2 regions of the Viridibacillus sp. FSL E2-0187 genome follow, and region 1 is predicted to be linked to the other one. Evidence: riboswitches for the same ligand, from Rfam matches in the RefSeq annotation. Region 1 holds a riboswitch; the other holds the start of a gene.

Evidence for each region. Region 1 has a riboswitch for FMN ahead of ribD (bifunctional diaminohydroxyphosphoribosylaminopyrimidine deaminase/5-amino-6-(5-phosphoribosylamino)uracil reductase RibD). Riboswitches for the same ligand answer to the same signal wherever they lie in the genome.
Region 2: linked by a shared signal. The riboswitch ahead of MHH85_RS14260 (ECF transporter S component) and the one ahead of ribD (bifunctional diaminohydroxyphosphoribosylaminopyrimidine deaminase/5-amino-6-(5-phosphoribosylamino)uracil reductase RibD) in region 1 are both predicted to bind FMN.

Annotation. Positions count from the first base shown of each region.
Region 1 is NZ_JBBOVG010000001.1:1,536,144-1,545,856, forward strand. Features, by position in the region: gene MHH85_RS07335 (ABC transporter permease) at 1-948, shown strand, start outside; gene MHH85_RS07340 (ABC transporter permease) at 945-2,051, shown strand; gene MHH85_RS07345 (LysR family transcriptional regulator) at 2,215-3,078, shown strand; gene spoIIP (stage II sporulation protein P) at 3,153-4,073, opposite strand; gene MHH85_RS07355 (RNA polymerase sigma factor) at 4,063-4,602, opposite strand; gene MHH85_RS07360 (methyltransferase domain-containing protein) at 4,810-5,565, opposite strand; gene MHH85_RS07365 (hypothetical protein) at 5,778-5,975, shown strand; gene MHH85_RS07370 (hypothetical protein) at 6,254-6,577, shown strand; FMN riboswitch at 6,759-6,892, shown strand; FMN riboswitch at 7,040-7,173, shown strand; FMN riboswitch at 7,301-7,434, shown strand; gene ribD (bifunctional diaminohydroxyphosphoribosylaminopyrimidine deaminase/5-amino-6-(5-phosphoribosylamino)uracil reductase RibD) at 7,569-8,654, shown strand; gene ribE (riboflavin synthase) at 8,658-9,296, shown strand; gene MHH85_RS07385 (bifunctional 3,4-dihydroxy-2-butanone-4-phosphate synthase/GTP cyclohydrolase II) at 9,315-9,713, shown strand, end outside.
Region 2 is NZ_JBBOVG010000001.1:2,907,441-2,917,153, reverse strand. Features, by position in the region: gene resA (thiol-disulfide oxidoreductase ResA) at 1-12, shown strand, start outside; gene MHH85_RS14280 (cytochrome c biogenesis protein ResB) at 26-1,714, shown strand; gene ccsB (c-type cytochrome biogenesis protein CcsB) at 1,714-2,904, shown strand; gene MHH85_RS14270 (response regulator transcription factor) at 3,024-3,740, shown strand; gene MHH85_RS14265 (ATP-binding protein) at 3,733-5,514, shown strand; FMN riboswitch at 5,603-5,740, shown strand; gene MHH85_RS14260 (ECF transporter S component) at 5,903-6,484, shown strand; gene MHH85_RS14255 (hypothetical protein) at 6,695-7,114, shown strand; gene trhO (oxygen-dependent tRNA uridine(34) hydroxylase TrhO) at 7,434-8,396, shown strand; gene MHH85_RS14245 (hypothetical protein) at 8,477-8,788, shown strand; gene MHH85_RS14240 (LysR family transcriptional regulator) at 8,848-9,713, opposite strand, start outside.

The DNA.
Region 1 (9,713 bases):
GAAATGAAGAAATTTGTTACAGTTAAAAAACTAAATGCGAATGAACTTAAAAAGGCAAGGAAAAGTGGTAACTATGACGTAATTATCGATGTTCCAAAGAATTTCACTGATGAGTATTTATCGTCCGTTTTTTTATCGGGAAGTAAACCATCATTAAATGTCTATTTAGATGAAGACCAGCCTGTTACTTCATCGATAACTAAAAGCATGCTCGATTATTTCCAACAACAATATTCTTTACTATCACAGTTGAGTAGTTCCAGTAAATTAGATACTGCAGTAACGATCCCTAAAATTGTAGTGACGTCGGAGATTGAGACGATAGCTAACCAAAAGAACATTTCATCAAAAATTTATTATACATTTAGTATGAGTGTCATGTTCATCTTATATATGGCTAGTACTATAGCAAGTTTGGCTTTTTTAGAAAAAGATATGAATATTTTTGATCGGATTGTATTAGCACGAATTCATCCAATAACGTATTTAGGTAGCATCATTGTATCAACTATTCTATTAGCAATGATTCAGATGACTATTTTGTTTACGGTTTCACATTTTATGTTTGATATTCAATTTGAACAGTTTGGATTATATGTTCTTATTACTTTTCTACTAGCCGTTATTGTAGGTGCTTTAGCAGCATTATTGTCAGCGATTAATTATAGAAACAATTCATCTGGAGCTTCAAATATATTTTCAGCTGCAATCATATCTATTCTTGCCTTAGTAGGAGGGAGTTTCATACCAGTAAGTGAGCTATCGTCATTTTTAACATCACTTGGGAAATGGACACCGAATGGAGCAGCACTTGAAGCTTATTTGAAACTGCAGCAAAATGCGACGTTTTTTGATATTCAAGAGCAAGTCTTCAACTTAAGTATGTTAGGCATGGGTCTCCTAGTTATAGCGTTTGTACTCTTTCCTAGAAGAGGTGGCATATCATGATGAATATTTTAAAGACGAAATTTTTATTATTTAGAAGAAAGCCTGCTGCTTATATTGTAACAACTATTATCATTTGTATATTTACTTATTTAATGGGTCAAGGCCAAGTAACAAAGGAACCTATTGCTTTATTTTCTACACTAAATAACGAACAGCAGTCAGTAATTATGAAAGAGTTAAAAAAATTATCGCAATATGATTTCACAATGTACGAAGAGGATGAGGCGATTAAAGAAGTCAAAGATGGCAAAGTTGATGTTGCTATATCTTTAAAAGATGATGGGTATAAATTAATCGTAGCACCAGATTTTATGAATGCTCCGATGTTGGGGAATGAGTTGAATGGGATTTACAGTCAAATATTAATAAAGCATGCGATAATTCAATCAACTCCCGATGAACAAAAAGGGCAAATAACAAGTAAAATAGAGAAAATTCAAGATGAACCAAGTTTTAATATTGGCTATAAAAACTTAGGAAATGAAAATGGCATAAAGTTTGATCAAAAGTTGCGTAGCTTATTTGGTTTTACACTATTCATGGTAATTTATACGATTGCAAGTGGCGTTAATCATATCGTTATAGAACGTAGGGATAGGATTTGGGAAAGGATAACTGTGTCAGCTATTCCAAAATGGAAAGCCTATCTAGCGAATTTAACTTATAGTTTCTTGCTAGGATACTTACAAATTACCCTCGTACTTTCTATATTCTATTTCGCTGTGGGTGTCGATTTCTATGGTGGCTACTGGAAGAGCTTAATTGTTGTCATTCCATATGTACTTTGTATAGTGTCACTTTCCATATTCATAGCTGCAATTGCGAATACACCTGGTAAATTCAATGCCTTTATGACGGTACTAGCAGTTCCTTTAGCCATGCTTGGTGGAGCGTACTGGCCGCTTGAAATCGTAACATCGAAAATAATGTTAGCCTTATCAAAAATTTCTCCGATAAAATACGGAATTGATTTATTAAATGGTGTCACAGTTAACAGTAGTTCCCTATCAGATTTACTATTACCATTTAGTATATTAATGTTCATGACGATCATCTTCATGGGCATAGGGATAAATGTGTTAGAGAAAAAGGAACAAATATAGTCTTTTGAAAAGGGTGCTTACATTTTGTATGTGAGTACCCTTTTTATAATTCAATAATCACAATTTGGAAGTACTTTATGAGTTATAATGAAATAATTGGTATTTTAATGAGCGAACATTTAGCTTCCAATCAAATTATAAAATAAACTTAGAGGAGGAAAACGTGGAGACTCAATGGTTAAAATCATTTATTAAAGCTGCAAAATATGAAAATTTACGTCTTGCTTCTGAAGAACTGTTTATTTCACAACCAGCTGTGACTAAACATATTCAAAGCTTAGAGAAAAGCTTAAATATACAGTTGTTTGTAAGGCAAAATAGATCCATTCGCTTAAATCAAAATGGTGAAATGTTTTTACCTATTGCCCAGGAAATTATTGACACTTATGAGGGAGGGATTCATCGGTTTCAGCAATATGTAGAAGGTTTTGAGAGGGAGCTGACGATAGCAGTGGCACCTCAAATTGCTAATTCTATGCTGCCATCTATTATAAAACAATTTTCAAAACACATGCCACATGTGAGTGTGCGTGTGGAAATCGTTAAATCAAATGAGGTTGCGAATAGTATTCAATCAGGACAATCTCATGTCGGTTTGTCAAAGATAAAACCTGTAAATCCAGCTTTAAGCTTTAACTGTTTAATTGATGAGCCTATTGTTTGTGTTGTTCCAAAACATTTGGAAAGTATGGATATGGTAGAAATAATACGACATGAAAAAGTATTGACTCATGAATACGCCCCTTATTGGGATGAAGTTAACCGTCAGTTGCAACAACATTTTCCTCATACTACTAATATGAAGGTGAATCAAACAGAGGCTATAAAACAAATGATACTAGAAGGAATAGGTGTAGCATTTTTACCGAAAAGTGTAGTACGCAAGGAGTTAGAAGATGACAGGCTAGCATTATTAGCGTCAAATATACTTAATACCTGTACATCTAAAACATATTTTATCTCAAAGCATAGCTCAGTAGAGACAGAATATCTTTATGAATTATGCAAATCAATTTATGGGACTTAAAAATTGGGGGATAGATAAAGCTAGTATATCTGGCTTTATCTATCTCTGTTTTGAATATCGAAAATAGGTTCTTATTAGTTATCGATTATCTCTTTAAGGATCTCAGCAAAGATGTCTGTCGTTCTATACTCTTCTTGTAGTGTATTTTCCACTCCACCAATTTGTAATAGTACCATGTTATTTACGAGATCTTGGTTGTAGGTGCTTTGATCTTTTGGGTTGTTTTTTATTACGACACCTCTTGAGAGACCAGGGTATTTTTTTTCTATTTTATTGTGAAGACGATTAGCGAACTTTAAATTTTTTTCATAGTTGACATTTGATTTGGAGATGACAAATTCTACTTTAGCAAAGTCTTTTCCTTTTATATTAATTGTTGTAACATCTCTATCAGCTGAATCCCTGTGTATATCAAACACCATTTGAATGTTTTTGTTCTTTTTCAGCGTATCTTCTAGAATTTCTCTTGAAACTGTATACGTCTTATTAAGGGCGAGTCCTCTATCTTTAAGAATACTTGTAATATCTCTGGATTCTTGAATAGTTCTGATGTTGGTGGCATTTAAGTTCTTACTTAGCCTTTTACCGACTAATTTGATATTTTTTATTTCATCATAAAAGCGTTTTTGTTCATTAGCATCTATTTCTGAATAAAAGGATTCATAATTATGTGAATGATATATATAAACAGAAGGTTGATAAATATAGATAGATGGTTCTTGTTTATTAACTACAGATGCAGATTGTGATTTATCGATAGAAGATAGGGTAGGATCTATTAAGGAAATACCTTTAAAAGATATAATTGAAAAGATAGCTATAGCAAATATGATTAACCCACTAAAGGCAATAGATAAACGTTTATAAGCCTGTTTTCTATTTAGCTTACTTGCATTTTGTCTTAGTTTTGCTTCAGTAGTTGAAACAAAATCCGGTCTTGGATTAAGAGGATACGTTTTTTTGATTAAATCAAATAAATCTTTATCATTTTGCATTAATAAATACCTCCTCTATATCAGTATTTAATTTGTTTTTGAGCTCTTTTAATGCTCGGTGATAATCTACTTTTACCTTGGATTCACTACATTGCAGTATTTCAGCTGTTTCTTTAATAGATATTTCGTTTATACCTCTTAGAATAACGACCGTTCTAAAATTTGGTTTTAGTTTTGAAATAGCGAAATGAACAGATTTTTTCAGTTCGGATTGTTCGAATAATTCATTAGGTTCTGTGTTAGTTGATTTAAACTTCAAAAAGAATCCATCTGTAAAGAGAGTGGCAAATTTTTTCTTTCGATAATGATCAATAGCTACATGTTTTGCGATAGAAAATATCCAAGTTTTTAAATTGTTTATTCTGTTAATGCTAGGTAAATTATTCAAGACTCGTAGAAAGACCTCTTGCGTCATATCCTCAGCATCATTTTGATTACCTGAAAAACAAATTAGAAACCTATATACATCTAAGTAATGGTGATTATATATATCAATAATACTGTCTTCCAAGTTCTCTTTATTGATCAAATTTCTCCCTCCTCAATTATGTATTCGTATATTAATCGTTTGAACTATAAGAAAAGTTACAAATATTTTCTATTCATTTAATATGTGGGATATCATTTGTTTCTTTTAGTAGTGTAACATCCATATTCATTTGTAGTTTAACTTCTTTTTGCAAATAGTAGAGGAGGAATAAAAAGAGTCGCCCAATTTTCAAATGGGCGACTCTTTTTATTTTGTAGCTAATACACGGAGACGGTAATAATCCGCAATCCACTTTCCGTCTTGGTATAGTGTGGTTTTTAAATGTTCTTCTGTTCGTTTAATAACTTTTTCTTTTTCAATTTTGGTCAAATGCTCAAGTAGACTGTCACTAAACATATTCAGCCAGTTTAAAATACCATCTTCCCCAGATAATTCAGTAGGACGATTATATAATTCTACATAGTGAACATTAAAACCATATTCATCTAGTAAAGCAACATACTCGGCCACGCTTGGAAAATACCATGGAAATTTTTCTGCTTTGTATTCATAACCTAATTCACGAAATGATTGTTGAATTGCATCTACAATAGATTGAATATTACCTTTTCCACCCAATTCAGCGACAAAACGTCCACCATCTTTTAATGCTTCATAAATACTTGCAACGGCCTTTTCTTGAGATTTCATCCAATGTAACGCAGCGTTAGAAAAAACGGCATCAAACTGGTTTGAATAACCAAGGTTTTGCGCATCTTTGACGTGGAAGGGAATATGCTCAAATTTTTGACTTGCTTGTTCAATCATTGATGCTGACTGATCAATCCCAATGACTTTTGCAGCTGACTCTGCAATTTGTGCAGCTAAATCACCTGTACCACAACCGACATCTAAAATCTGTTCACCTGCTTGTGGATTAAGAAAGGAAATTAATCCTTCACCATATTTAGAAACAAATTGATGCTTTGAATCATATAAAGTTGCATTCCAAGTACTATTCATTCTGCTCACTCCTTTTCTTAAGAAAACTATACTGCTAATTGGAATGAAATTGAAATAATTAAAAAGCGGATTTTTGATAACGATTTGGAATTAAAAGGTTAATAAGGAACCGTTTTATTTCAAAGCGTTATCTCAAGTCAAATTTACTGAATAAATACTAAGAATAAATCAAAAGAAAATGAACAAATTAAACTGGATGGAGGTGATTATTAATGGCGAATAACAACCAAGAAAAAAATAAAGCGAAAAAGAATAATGACTTAGGTCGTGAAGAATTTGGTTATGGGTTTGATTTGAGTCCAGATGATTTTGATGTGGTTGGACAAAATAATGAAGCACATAAACAACATAATCATGAAGCTAAACAAAAACCGAATAATAAAAATAATGCTAGAAGAATAAATGAATAAGTAAGTTGAAAAGAGGAGTGCTACATATAAAACGATATTAAATTGTTTTTATATGTAGTACTTTTTTATTAGGTGTATTTAAATTTTGTTATGAGAGCAGATAATTTAACTGTTGGGAAAATGTTAGTAAATATTCGATATCATTGTGTCATATACATAAAATATTATAACGATCTATATAATAGTTTAAGGTTATTATCCATAGTATGTACACTACGACAGAAAACAATGTGATGAGGTTTTTAAAGTGTAATTTTACTAATAAAAAGGAGGATATAATGAGAATAGGATACCGTTCTATTTCTGTAATAGTTAACTTATTTCTCGGCTATTTATCTTTTTTTATAGGTGTATTATGGTTCATGACAATAATGTACGCTTCGCATTCTTTCGGATTGAGAGTAGACTCTACATTCGATGATGGTTTACTAGGTATTTTTTTAATTCTTTCTATCATTGCAACGGCTATTTATATTCCGGCTTGTATTAATTTAAACAGCATAATTAGGCCAAAATTAGAAATGAAAAAATGGAGTTTTATCACTTTTATATCCATAGTTTTTATCCTTGGTTTTTGTATTATTACTTTAACTATACAGTGAACGGTTGTTGGTTAATAAAAAATGTTACATTTTTCCGTGACATGTAACAGGCCTATAAAGTCCAATACATCAAGCTTTTATGAGGAATTTTATTTTAGTATGTTCTGAATCAATCCCATAGAAATTAAAAAACCTCTAGTTTTTAAATAAGTAAAGTGCTATGGTATTTACATACAATATAATAATCCTTCGGGGTCGGGTGAAATTCCCAATCGACGGTGATGAAGTGAACCTTCTAAGCCCGTGAGCTTGATAAGAGCAGGATTTGGTGCGAATCCAAAGCCGACAGTATAGTCTGGATGGGAGAAGGATGTAGTGAATATCAAGGTCTTATTAAATTTATGTAGATTTAATAGGTTTATTTAGCATTGATAATTTATATCTCCTATCAAACTCCGTAGTGTTCTATGGGGTTTTTTTGATGCCCTAAAACGTTATTGTATTGTTGTTAATTTCATATGTAATATCCTTCGGGGTCGGGTGAAATTCCCAATCGACGGTGATGAAGTGAATCTTCTAAGCCCGTGAGCTTGATAAGAGCAGGATTTGGTGTGAGTCCAAAGCCGACAGTATAGTCTGGATGGGAGAAGGATGTAGAAAATATCGAAGTCTTATTAAAAATCTTGTATTTTAATAGGTTTATTTGCTTATGATATTTTACATAACTCCTATCAAACTCCGTAGAAATCTATGGAGTTTTTTTGATGGAAAAAACTAAATAAGTACGTCCTTCGGGGTCGGGTGAAATTCCCAATCGACGGTGATGAAGTAAAGCTTCTAAGCCCGTGAGCTTGATAAGAGCAGGATTTGGTGCGAATCCAAAGCCGACAGTATAGTCTGGATGGGAGAAGGACAACTAGATCACACGCAATTCCTTTTGAAAATTAGTATTTCATTAGGTTTATTTAGCAATGCGTTTATCTAAAACTCTCCCAAACTCCCTAATTTAATTAGAGAGTTTTTTATTTTTCAAAAAGGGAGGTTTATCACAATGCATGACGAGTATTTTATGGATTTTGCGTTGAAATTAGCAGCAGTGGGAGCGGGGCAAACTTCGCCCAATCCGGTAGTAGGAGCGGTCATTGCAAAAGATGGTGATGTAGTCGGTTTTGGAGCGCATCTTAGAGCAGGTTCAGCGCATGCCGAGGTTCATGCAATTAACATGGCTGGAGAAAATGCAGGTGGCAGCACGATGTATGTCACATTAGAGCCTTGTAATCATATCGGTAATACACCGCCTTGTACGACGGCTATTTTGAATGCAGGTATAAAAAAAGTAGTGGTAGCAACACTTGATCCAAATCCCATAGTAGCTGGAACTGGTGTAGCAAAGCTAAAGAATTCTGGCATTGAGGTGGAAGTTGGGCTTTGTGAAGCCGAGGCTGTGAAAATAAATAAAGCCTATTTCTACTTTATGAAACAGAAGTTGCCTTTTGTTACGTTAAAGCAAGCTATTACATTGGATGGCAAGATTGCTACCGTTCATGGACAAAATGAAAATATCACAGGTAAAGAAGTGCAGGAGGATGTTCATCGTAAAAGAGCGCAAACGGATGCGATTTTAGTTGGTGTTGGGACGGTGTTAACAGATGATCCATTACTAACAAATCGATTTACAGAAAGTAAAAAACAACCGATTCGAATTATTTTGGACACGCATTTAAGAACACCTATAAAAGCTAAGGTTATCACTGATCAAACAACGCAAACATGGATTGTTGTTGGGCTTGAAGTAACCCCTGATCAAATCACCCGCTTTGCACAAGCCAATGTACAAATTATCCAACTTAAAACAAAAACAATCGCAATCCAGGACGTACTTCAAGAGCTGGCAAGGCGAAATATTGTCACCCTTTATGTAGAAGGGGGGCAGCGTATAAATACAAGCTTTATCAATTCAGGTCTAGTCAATGAAATGATTACTTACATAGCACCAAAACTAGTAGGTGACTATGATGGAATTGGGATGTTGGGAGATTTAGAGGTAAATAATATGGCAGAAGCTGTCCCACTAAAACTGCAACAAGTGGATCGAATTGGTGATGTGATTAAAGTGATTACGAGAGTAGGGGGATAGCGTATGTTCACAGGAATTATTGAGGCAAAAGGAAAAATAACTGAGCTGAAAAAAGATGCAGAGAGTATGAAGCTTACTATTGAAGCTCATGACATCATGTCGGATATGCAAATTGGCGATAGTGTAGCAGTAAACGGGGTATGTCTAACCGTTTCGCATTTTACCCAGCACAAATTCAGTTTAGATGTCATGCCAGAAACAGTGAAAGCGACAACAATGCACGCCTTAAAAGTAGGTCAGTTGGTGAATTTAGAAAGAGCAATGGCTGTAAATGGGCGATTTGGCGGTCACTTCGTTTCTGGCCATGTTGATGGGACAGGGACCATTATCAGAAAAACAAAGCAAGCAAATGCAGTCTACATTGACATCGCTATCACTAGAGAACTGAGTCATTTTTGTATACCGAGGGGTTCCGTAGCAATTGATGGAACAAGTTTGACGATTTTTGATAAACAGCCTGAAAAACTGACTGTATCTCTTATTCCACATACGTATCAAGAAACTATTTTTGCACTTAAAGAAACGGGACAACAAGTGAATATCGAAACAGATATGCTAGGTAAATACATTATTCATCAATTACAGAATAACGATAGTACTTCAGCAATTACAATGGATTTTTTACAACAAAACGGATTTTAAAACGGGCGGTGTATAGCAATGTTTCACTCAATTGAAGAAGCATTAAAGGATTTAAAAGAAGGCAAAATGATCATAGTCGTTGATGATGAAAATCGTGAAAATGAAGGGGATTTAGTAGCACTTGCAGAATATGCAACCCCAGAAAATATTAACTTTATGGCAACACATGCAAGAGGTCTAATTTGTACACCAATAACAGAAAAAATCGCAACAGAGCTCAATTTACATCCAATGGTGTCCAATAATACGGATCACCATCAAACGGCATTTACAGTAAGTATTGATCATTGTAATGCAAAGACGGGTATTAGTGCATTTGAGCGTTCACAAACGATTCAACATTTATTGAATACCAATGCATTAGCCGATGATTTTAAAAGACCGGGTCACGTTTTTCCGTTAGTTGCTAAAAGAAAT
Region 2 (9,713 bases), 1.4 Mb from region 1:
AAGCCAGAGTAAGGAGTTCTAGAGGATGAAAAAAATTATTTGTGAATGTGGTCACGAGAACCCAGAAGGCACAACTTTATGTGAGAAATGTGGTAGCCCACTTTCCGAAGAAGAAAAGAGCAGAAAAATAGCAGATATGCGTTATGAAGGAACCGCGATTCGTTCAAAAACGTATAACAAAACGATTATTGATAAAATTTGGAACTTCTTTTCAAGTGTAAAAGTAGGCGTTGCAATTATTATTATTACGTTAGTTGCCGCAGGTATTGGTACATTTCTACCTCAAGTTATTTATGTATCTCTTACAGAATATCAAGACGCTGCAGCAGCATATAAAGCCGCTTACGGTACATTTGGATCAATTTACTATAAATTAGGATTAGCTGATATTTATAGTTCATGGTGGTTCCAAACATTAATTGGCATGCTTGGTATTTCAATTATTGTTGCCAGTCTAGACCGAGGTATTCCATTATACAAATCTTTAAAAAATCAACGAGTAAAACGTCATGAAAACTTCTTGAAGCGTCAACGTATTTTTGCTTCAGGTGAAATGTCATCAGAAGAAGCTGATAAAGCATTTGACCTAACAGAGGCGAAAATGAAAGAAATGAAATACAATGTTCGTCGTGAAGAGGGCGCATTATTAGCTGAAAAAGGTCGTTTTGCGAGATGGGGTCCATATATCAACCATGTCGGTTTAATCATTTTCTTATTTGGTGTTATGCTCCGTTTAATGCCAGGTTTTTACATTGATAAAACACTTTGGATCCGTGAAGGCGAAACAATGGCTATTCCCGGAATGGAAGGCTTTTATTTAGAAAGTGAAAAATTCACTTTTGAAACATATTCAAAAGATGAACAAAAAGAAGAATTTAATGAATCTAAAAAAGCAGTCAACGCTGTTGCGAAAAACTACCAAACAGATGTTAAGTTATTTAAAGCACCTGATGACTCAGTTCCTGGTGATACATCTAATTTAACTCTAGTGAAAGAAATGCCGATTATTGTAAATAAGCCACTGAAATATGATGGTTATGCACTTTATCAAATGGATTTCCGCTTGAATGAGTTAAAGACGATGCACTTTGATTTAATTGATAAAAAGTCGGAGAAATCTCTGGGATCAGTAGCAATTGATTTAACTAACCCTGAAAAAGAATATAAAGTTGGGAAAGATAGTAAAGTTGTCTTGAAAAAATACTTCCCAGACTTTGCAGGCTTTGAAGACGGTGAACCACAAACAGCTTCACCATTACCAAATAATCCAGCATTTATTTTTGATATGTATACACCTGAAACACCAAAAGGCGAAACAAGCTTTGTAGCTATTAAACAAACACTTGAACCATTAGGTGAAACTAAGTATAAAATGAAATTTAGTGCTGTTGATACACGTAACGTATCAGGCTTAACAGTCCGTAAAGATAAAACACTTATGATACTAATGCTAGGTGGCATAATCTTTATGTTAGGTGTCACAATCGGTTCTTATTGGAGCCACCGTCGCTTATGGCTATTAAAAACAAAAGATGGTCGTTTATTAATGGCATCGCATACAAACAAAAACTGGTTCAGTATGAAAAAAGATTTGGATGCAGTTACGGAGTACGCTCATCTTCCGGTTTATGTAGATCAACATGATGAAGATCAAAAAGCAGAAGATGCTGAGAAGAAATTGAAAGACAAAGAAAAGGAAGGTGACAACATCTAATGAGTTTAATTGACTTAAGCGGAAATCTACTATTTGTAGCATTCGTCGCATACCTAATAGCTACTTTACTTTTTGGTGGTGCAGTCAAAGGTGGTTCAAAAAATGAATCAGCTGATGCAGGGAAAAAATGGGGTTCATTAGCGATTATCATTACGCTTGTTGGATTCATTGCAAATCTAGGTTATTTCATTACTAGATGGGTGTATGCTGGACATGCACCTGTTAGTAATATGTTTGAATTTACGACAGCATTCGGCATGTTCGTTGTAGGAGCATTTATCTTAATTTACTTTATTTATAAAGTGCCGGCACTTGGACTCTTTGCCTTACCAATAGCAATTATTATTATTGCTTATGCTAGTATGTTTCCTCGTGAAGTAAACCCATTAATACCAGCGTTAAAAAGTTACTGGCTATACATTCACGTAATTACAGCAGCAATTGGAGAATCTATTCTAGCAATAAGTGCTGTTGCAGGTTTGATTTATTTACTAAAAAATATCGACCTAACAAAAAGATCTAAAGAAAGTTTCTGGATAGAAGTGGTTATGTACGCCTTAATCCTAGTACTAGGATTCGTAGCAGTTACAACGACATTTAACGTAACAGGTTATGAAGCGGAATTTAGCTACATAGATAAAGATGGTAATACTAAAGAAATTACGTATAATACACCGGCACTGTTCGGAATGCATCAATCTGAATTGTTAACCGCAGATAAAATGGAACCAATTGCAAACGTACCAGCAATCGTCAATGCAAAAAAATTGACAACAGTTGTTTGGTCCATCTTAGTTGGAACAGTTTTATACGGTTTAATTCGTTTAATCATTCGTAAACCAATTGCGGTTATCATGCAACCATTCGCAAAACGTGCAAACTCACAATTGATGGATGAAATTGGTTATCGTTCTGTATTAATCGGGTTCCCAGTATTTACGCTCGGTGCATTAATCTTCGCGATGATTTGGGCGCAAGAAGCATGGTCGCGTTTCTGGGGCTGGGATCCTAAAGAGGTTTGGGCACTTATCACATGGTTATTCTATGCGGCATTCTTACACTTACGCCTTTCAAAAGGATGGCAAGGTAAGAAGTCAGCTTGGTTAGCAGTAATTGGTTTCGTTATCATAATGTTCAACCTAGTTGCTGTTAATTTAATCATTGCAGGTCTTCACTCGTACGCTGGTTAATAATCAGCTTAGGATTGTAGCAAAGCTAAAGCCTTTTCCTTTATAGGGAAGGGCTTTTCTTTTCATTTCGATAGGCTGAATGTACAATAGACATATAGATGGTTTTGGGAGGAATAGTTGTGAATGAACAAATTTCAATTTTAGTAGTAGACGATGAGGATAGAATCCGCCGTTTATTAAGAATGTATTTAGAACGTGAAGGTTATACAGTAGAAGAAGCTGAAGACGGAGAAGAAGCAGTAGAAAAGACATTAGCAAATGACTATCACTGTATTCTCCTTGATATAATGATGCCTGAAAAAGATGGCTTACAAGTATGCGAAGAAATACGTGATAAAAAAACAACACCAATTATTCTATTAACTGCAAAAGGTGAAGAGGCAAACCGTGTATCAGGTTTTGAACTAGGTGCTGATGATTATATTGTAAAACCATTTAGCCCACGTGAAGTGGTTTTACGCGTAAAAGCTATTTTACGTCGTTCAGCAGCATTCTCACCAATTTCAACAACTTCTTCATCAAAAGATTTAGTCGTCTTCCCACATTTAACAATCGATCATGACGCACACCGAGTTTCTGCAGATGGTGTAGAAGTGAATTTAACACCAAAAGAATACGAATTATTATACTTTTTAGCAAAATCACCTGATAAAGTATTCGACAGAGAGCAATTGTTAAAAGAAGTATGGCATTATGATTTTTTTGGGGATTTACGCACAGTTGATACACATGTGAAACGTTTACGTGAAAAGCTAAACCGTGTTTCTGAGAACGCGGCGAAAATGATTGTAACAGTATGGGGCGTTGGCTATAAATTTGAGGTAGTCAATGAATAGAATGTGGAACAGCGTTGTCGGGAAGCTATGGGTAACCATATTGCTTCTCGTTTCTTTTGTATTGTTTGTTTTTACTGTATTAATGCTCGAATTTTTATCAAACTACCATACTAAACAAACTGAATCATCATTACGTCAAGAAGCTTCAACAATTGCTCGAATTATTAATGATCGTGAAACAACGGATTCAACAAAGGCTATTATTTCAGATGTTCTAAGTGATGAAACAAATGCATTAATCGCCGAGAAACCAGGTAAGGTTTCTTTTTCATTACAAGAGGGGCTTAATCAAGAGGGTATTAAACAACAAATTCTTAATGAAAAAGCATTTGATAAAGTATTTACGTCGAATGCACCTGTTGTAAAAGAAATGATGCTGCCTTCAACAACGAAAAAAGAGCATATGGAGTCTTACATCGTTTTAGCTTTCCCGATAAATGTTGAAAGCGAACTACACGGAGCTATTTTTATTTATCAAAGCCCGGACGCTATACATAGGACGACTGAAGAAACTACTAAAATTGTCTTTTTAGCGGCGGCAATTGCTTTAATGTTAACAACGTTCTTTGCGTTTTTCTTATCAACCCGAATTACGTCTCCGCTTCGAAAAATGAGAGAAGCAGCATTTGAATTAGCAAAGGGTAATTTTGAAACAAAAGTACCTGTTTTACAAAATGATGAAATTGGTCAATTAGCTACTGCTTTCAACCAAATGGGAAAACAGCTTAAACATCACTTAGAAGTAATTAACCAAGAAAAAGAACAGCTTTCAAGTATATTGACATCAATGACAGACGCTGTAATTACATTTAATCGAGATCGTACCATTTTGGTCAGCAATCCACCTGCAGAACTTTTACTACAAAAATGGTTTATCAATAAAAGTGCGAATAGTGATAAACCTATTCCTGCTGAAATTTACCATATGCTTGACCACGTTTTAGATTTGGAAGAAGAGCTGGAGGTAGAGCTCGAAATTGAAAGGTCTTATTATGCGATTTCAATTAGCCCGTTATATAGCGGGAATTCCGTACGCGGTGCAGTAGCTGTGTTAAGAGATAAAACGGAAGAGCATCGTTTAGATAAATTACGTTCAGACTTTATAGCGAATGTCTCACATGAATTACGAACTCCAATAGCCATGCTTCAAGGCTATAGTGAAGCTATTATGGATGATGTCGTGTCAAGTGAAGAAGAACGTCAAGAAATGATTAAAATTATCTATGATGAGTCGCAACGAATGGGACGTTTAGTCACAGATTTACTTGACTTAGCTCGTATGGAATCAGGACATATGCGTTTATATAAAGATTCTGTTCCAATTTCACCTGTTATTGAAAGAATTACACAAAAATTTGTTCAAGTAGCAAAAGAAAAACAAGTAAATCTGACATTTAATACAACAATTGAAGATACACTTCACCTAGAAATGGATGAAGACCGTATAGAACAAGTATTAACAAACTTAATTGATAATGCCATACGCCATACACCGGTCACAGGAAGCGTAGAAGTTATAGTAGATCGTCAGCTATCCTTTGCGCGCATACAAGTAAAAGATAACGGAGCAGGGATACCAGCTGATGATTTACAGTATGTATTTGAGCGTTTCTATAAAGCTGATAAAGCTAGAACACGTGGTAAGGGTGGTACTGGTCTAGGACTTGCCATTGCAAAAAATATTGTCGAAGCACATAAGGGTAGAATTACAGTAGAAAGTGAAGTTGATAAAGGAACTACATTCACATTTTATTTACCAATTGAACAAATGTAAATTAAATTCAAACACGGATTGTAAGTTAGAAGACTTTACAATTCGTGTTTTTTTGCATATAGTTATAGTGTATTACAATTAAATTATGGTTCATCTTCGGGGCAGGGTGAAATTCCCGATCGGCGGTATTAGAGAACTAAGCAATACTCTTGAGCCCGCGAGCCGCAAGGCAGGATTTGGTTAAATTCCAAAGCCGACAGTATAGTCTGGATGGGAGAAGGTGAAGGTACGGTCGTCTTTCAATTTGAGTATCAATAAGACGCTTATTTGACTATGCCTAAATTCTCCCTTAAGTACACTATGTGCTTAAGGGTATTTTTTTGCATAGCAACAACGACTATACCTTTCCTCTTTTTGAAGTGGATCTACAAAAGGAGAGAAAAGTATTATGAAGAACATGAAATTGCAGAAGAGGATTGCAATTGCAATGTTAAGTAGTATTTCTTTTGTTTTAATGCTATTTAACTTCCCACTACCACCGTTTCCTGCATTTTTGGAAGTGGACTTTAGTGATGTGCCAGCCTTAATCGCAGCAATCACAATGGGGCCTCTAGCAGGTATTTTAGTTGAGTTATTTAAGAATGTATTAGATTGGATTTTCTCAGGGAGTCCAACAGGTATGCCAGTTGGTCATATAGCAAACTTTACAACAGGCGTATTATTTATCATGCCAGTATATTTTGTCTATAAACGTCTTTCAAGTACGAAAGGTTTAACTACTGGATTTGTCGTTGGTACCTTATCAATGGCAGTAGGTATGAGTTTACTGAACTATGTGTTATTCTTACCTATGTATACGTACTTTTTAAATGTCCCAGCTACAACTGGAACAGCATTAACAAAAATGATTGTACTTGGTGTATTACCTTTTAATATTATTAAAGGTTTCATAGTTATGATAATATTCATGATATTGTTTAATAGCATGAAAAAATGGATTGAAAAACAAAGGATGCATTATTTAAATTAAACCTTCAGCCGATGTTTGTAATAAAACATCGGCTTTTATAATTGAATAAAAAGTTGAATGATTGTATAATACTGTTAATAAAAAGAATATTCAGCACATTAAGTAGTATTTTGGTGCAAAGACGAGAATTTAAAGGTTGAGGTTTTCGGTGTTATATATTTTCTTCGATATCGTGCTAGCAACTTCCAAGAAAAGAAAGGATGTATGTGAATGGCTGAAAGAAAACTATTAAGCGCTTTTTTTACATCGATTATTTCCTTCTTTATATTACCTTTTTTATATATGCAAGCAGATGAATATTTTCTACACAGTGCATTTGCATTAACCGTATATGTTGTTCCAATTATATTTACATACGGTTTATTGGCTTCATATATAGCAGATCGAATTGCGGAACGTAAAATGAATGTGAGAGGATACTCGCTATTACTGCATATGGCTTTCGGAACGAGTATTGTCATTCCAATTACATTTGCTTATTACTCACAAGGTGGAGTTTGGTCTCTTCAATTAATAACAGCTGCTACTGCTGGCTTCATTTTAGGAAGCGTTTTCTTTTTTGTAGATTTAATGTTACGTAAAGTCGCTATTCGTTTGACGCAATATTCTTATGAAGAGCAGAATATTTGAATGTAATATCAAAAAGCAATGGGGGCCTATACCTCATTGTTTTTTTATGACCAGCCTTCGAAATAAAGTGAATGAAGAAGTGAAAATGTGCTTCAGATTAGAATATGGTAAAGAGCTGTAGAGACGCTATATTATTTAATAACCAACCTTGTTTTGATTATTACTTAAATAGTCCCATAAATCTTCATATCAACACAAAATAGAATAATGATGTATAATGATAAAAGTGCTTTTTTGAAAAGTGCTATAAAACAACTAATGCAAGAATAATGCTATACATTAAAACCCTATAACTATATCTTGCAAATATACTCGATAGGTGGAAACAACATTGAATTACCGCGTTTTACTTTATTACTTTTACACAACGATTGAAGATCCAGAGGCATTTGCTGCTGAGCATTTAGCATACTGTAAATCAATTGAGTTAAAAGGACGTATTTTAGTCGCTTCAGAAGGTATTAATGGAACAGTCTCAGGAACTGTGGAACAAACAGATGCTTATATGGCTCATATGAAAGCTGATCCTCGCTTTGACGGTATCGTTTTCAAAATTGATGAATCAGAGCAACATGTTTTCAAGAAAATGCATGTACGTCCAAGACCTGAGCTTGTAAATTTAAGCCTAGAAGACGATGTTAACCCACATGAAATTACAGGTAATTACTTAGAGCCAGCAGAATTCTTAGAGAAGATGCAAGAAGAGAATACGGTAATCGTTGATGCACGTAATACGTACGAATTTGATGTAGGCCACTTTAAAGGTGCGATTCGCCCAGATGTCGAAACGTTCCGCGATTTACCAGACTGGATCCGCGACAACAAAGAATTACTAGAAGGTAAGCAAATTTTAACTTACTGTACTGGTGGTATCCGTTGCGAAAAATTCTCAGGTTGGTTAAAACGTGAAGGTTTTGAAGATGTGAGTCAATTACACGGTGGTATCGTTACTTACGGAAAAGACCCTGTAGCTAAAGGTCAGCTTTGGGACGGTCAATGTTACGTTTTCGACGAGCGTTTAACTGTTCCCGTGAATCAAGTTGAGCATGTAATCGTAGGTCGTGATCATTTTGATGGCGAACCTTGTGAACGTTATATTAATTGTTCAAATCCTGAATGTAACAAGCAAATTATCGCTTCAAAAGAAAATGAAGATAAGCATTTAGGTGGCTGTACTCATGAATGCCGTGTACACCCTCGTAATCGCTATATCCCTCGTAATGGTTTAACTGAGGTAGAAGTAAAAGAACGTTTAGCACAAATCGGCGAAGTTTTCGCTTAAACAAATATATAGTAGGCTGCCAAATATATATTTGGCAGCCTTTTATCCGTTTAATTAGCCAAGAAGGCAGAAAGGAATTTATGATGCCGACTTTAAAAGGGACAATTATTATTCAAAAAATGAAAGGACCGAATATCCTTTACATAGATAAAACTGCGCTTGCAAAATACTTTATTGATTTTGATGGGCAAGACGTACAAATGAATCTACATTTGCAAAAGTCTCAATTACAAGAATATAGAGGAACAGCTGAAATCTTCTATTTTGAAGGAAAAGATGGTTATGGTGGCAATAAATTTGCCAATGATTTTTATATAAATGATAAAGATATTTTGGAATTATTGGAAGAACAAGAAGGAGAAATAGTTGAAATAGTAGTTGAGTTAATATAATAATATAGATCATTGAAGTTGATTTTATTTTTATACCAAAGTAAAAGCAGCAAAAGAGCTTATTTAAGCTCTTTTGCTGCTTTTTTTCGTGCCTCAAAGAAATCCAGTATGAATTTTTGAAATTGCTTTGCAGCAGGGGATAAATAGCGCCCTTCTGCCCAGGCCATGCCAATAATACGTTCACATTTAACATCACTGATATGGATTTTGGCAATTTTCCTAGGGTTAATTTCCTCACCATCCGGTAACAAAGAAAAGCCAAGTCCATTTGCAACAAAACCTGCAACAGTCCCTACCTCATCACCTACAAAGGTGATTTTAGGTGTAATACCGACCTTCTCGAAAATTTCATCAACCGTAATGCGCAAAGCGTACCCTTTTTTTAACAAAATAAATGATTCATCAGCTAGTTCTTTAAGTGTAATACTCTTTTTCATAGCTAGTGGGTGATAAATCGGTACAATCAGATACAATTCATCTCTCCATAATTCAGTCCATTGAATAGGTTTTTCTACTTCCATCGCTGCTAGTAAGGACAGATCGAGCTCACCTGATTTTAATTGCTTCAATTGTGTATGTGTATGATTTTGAATAAGTTGAAAATGGATATCAGGGAATTCTTTGCGAAATAGACGTATTAAATCAGGTACTACGTTTGTACCTAGTGTATGTAAGAAGCCAAGTGAAACTTCACCTCGATTAGGATCGACGAGCTCTTGAATCTCATGTAAGCCATCCTGATATTCCTGCATAATATTATTTACACGTTTTAAAAACATAGCACCGTAACGATTTAAAATAATAGAACGCCCTTGTCTTTCAAATAATGGTACTCCTAACTCATCTTCAAGACGTGCGATAGAGCGACTAAGTGCAGGTTGTGATATAGATAAAAGTTCAGCTGCGCGAGTCATATGTTGGATAT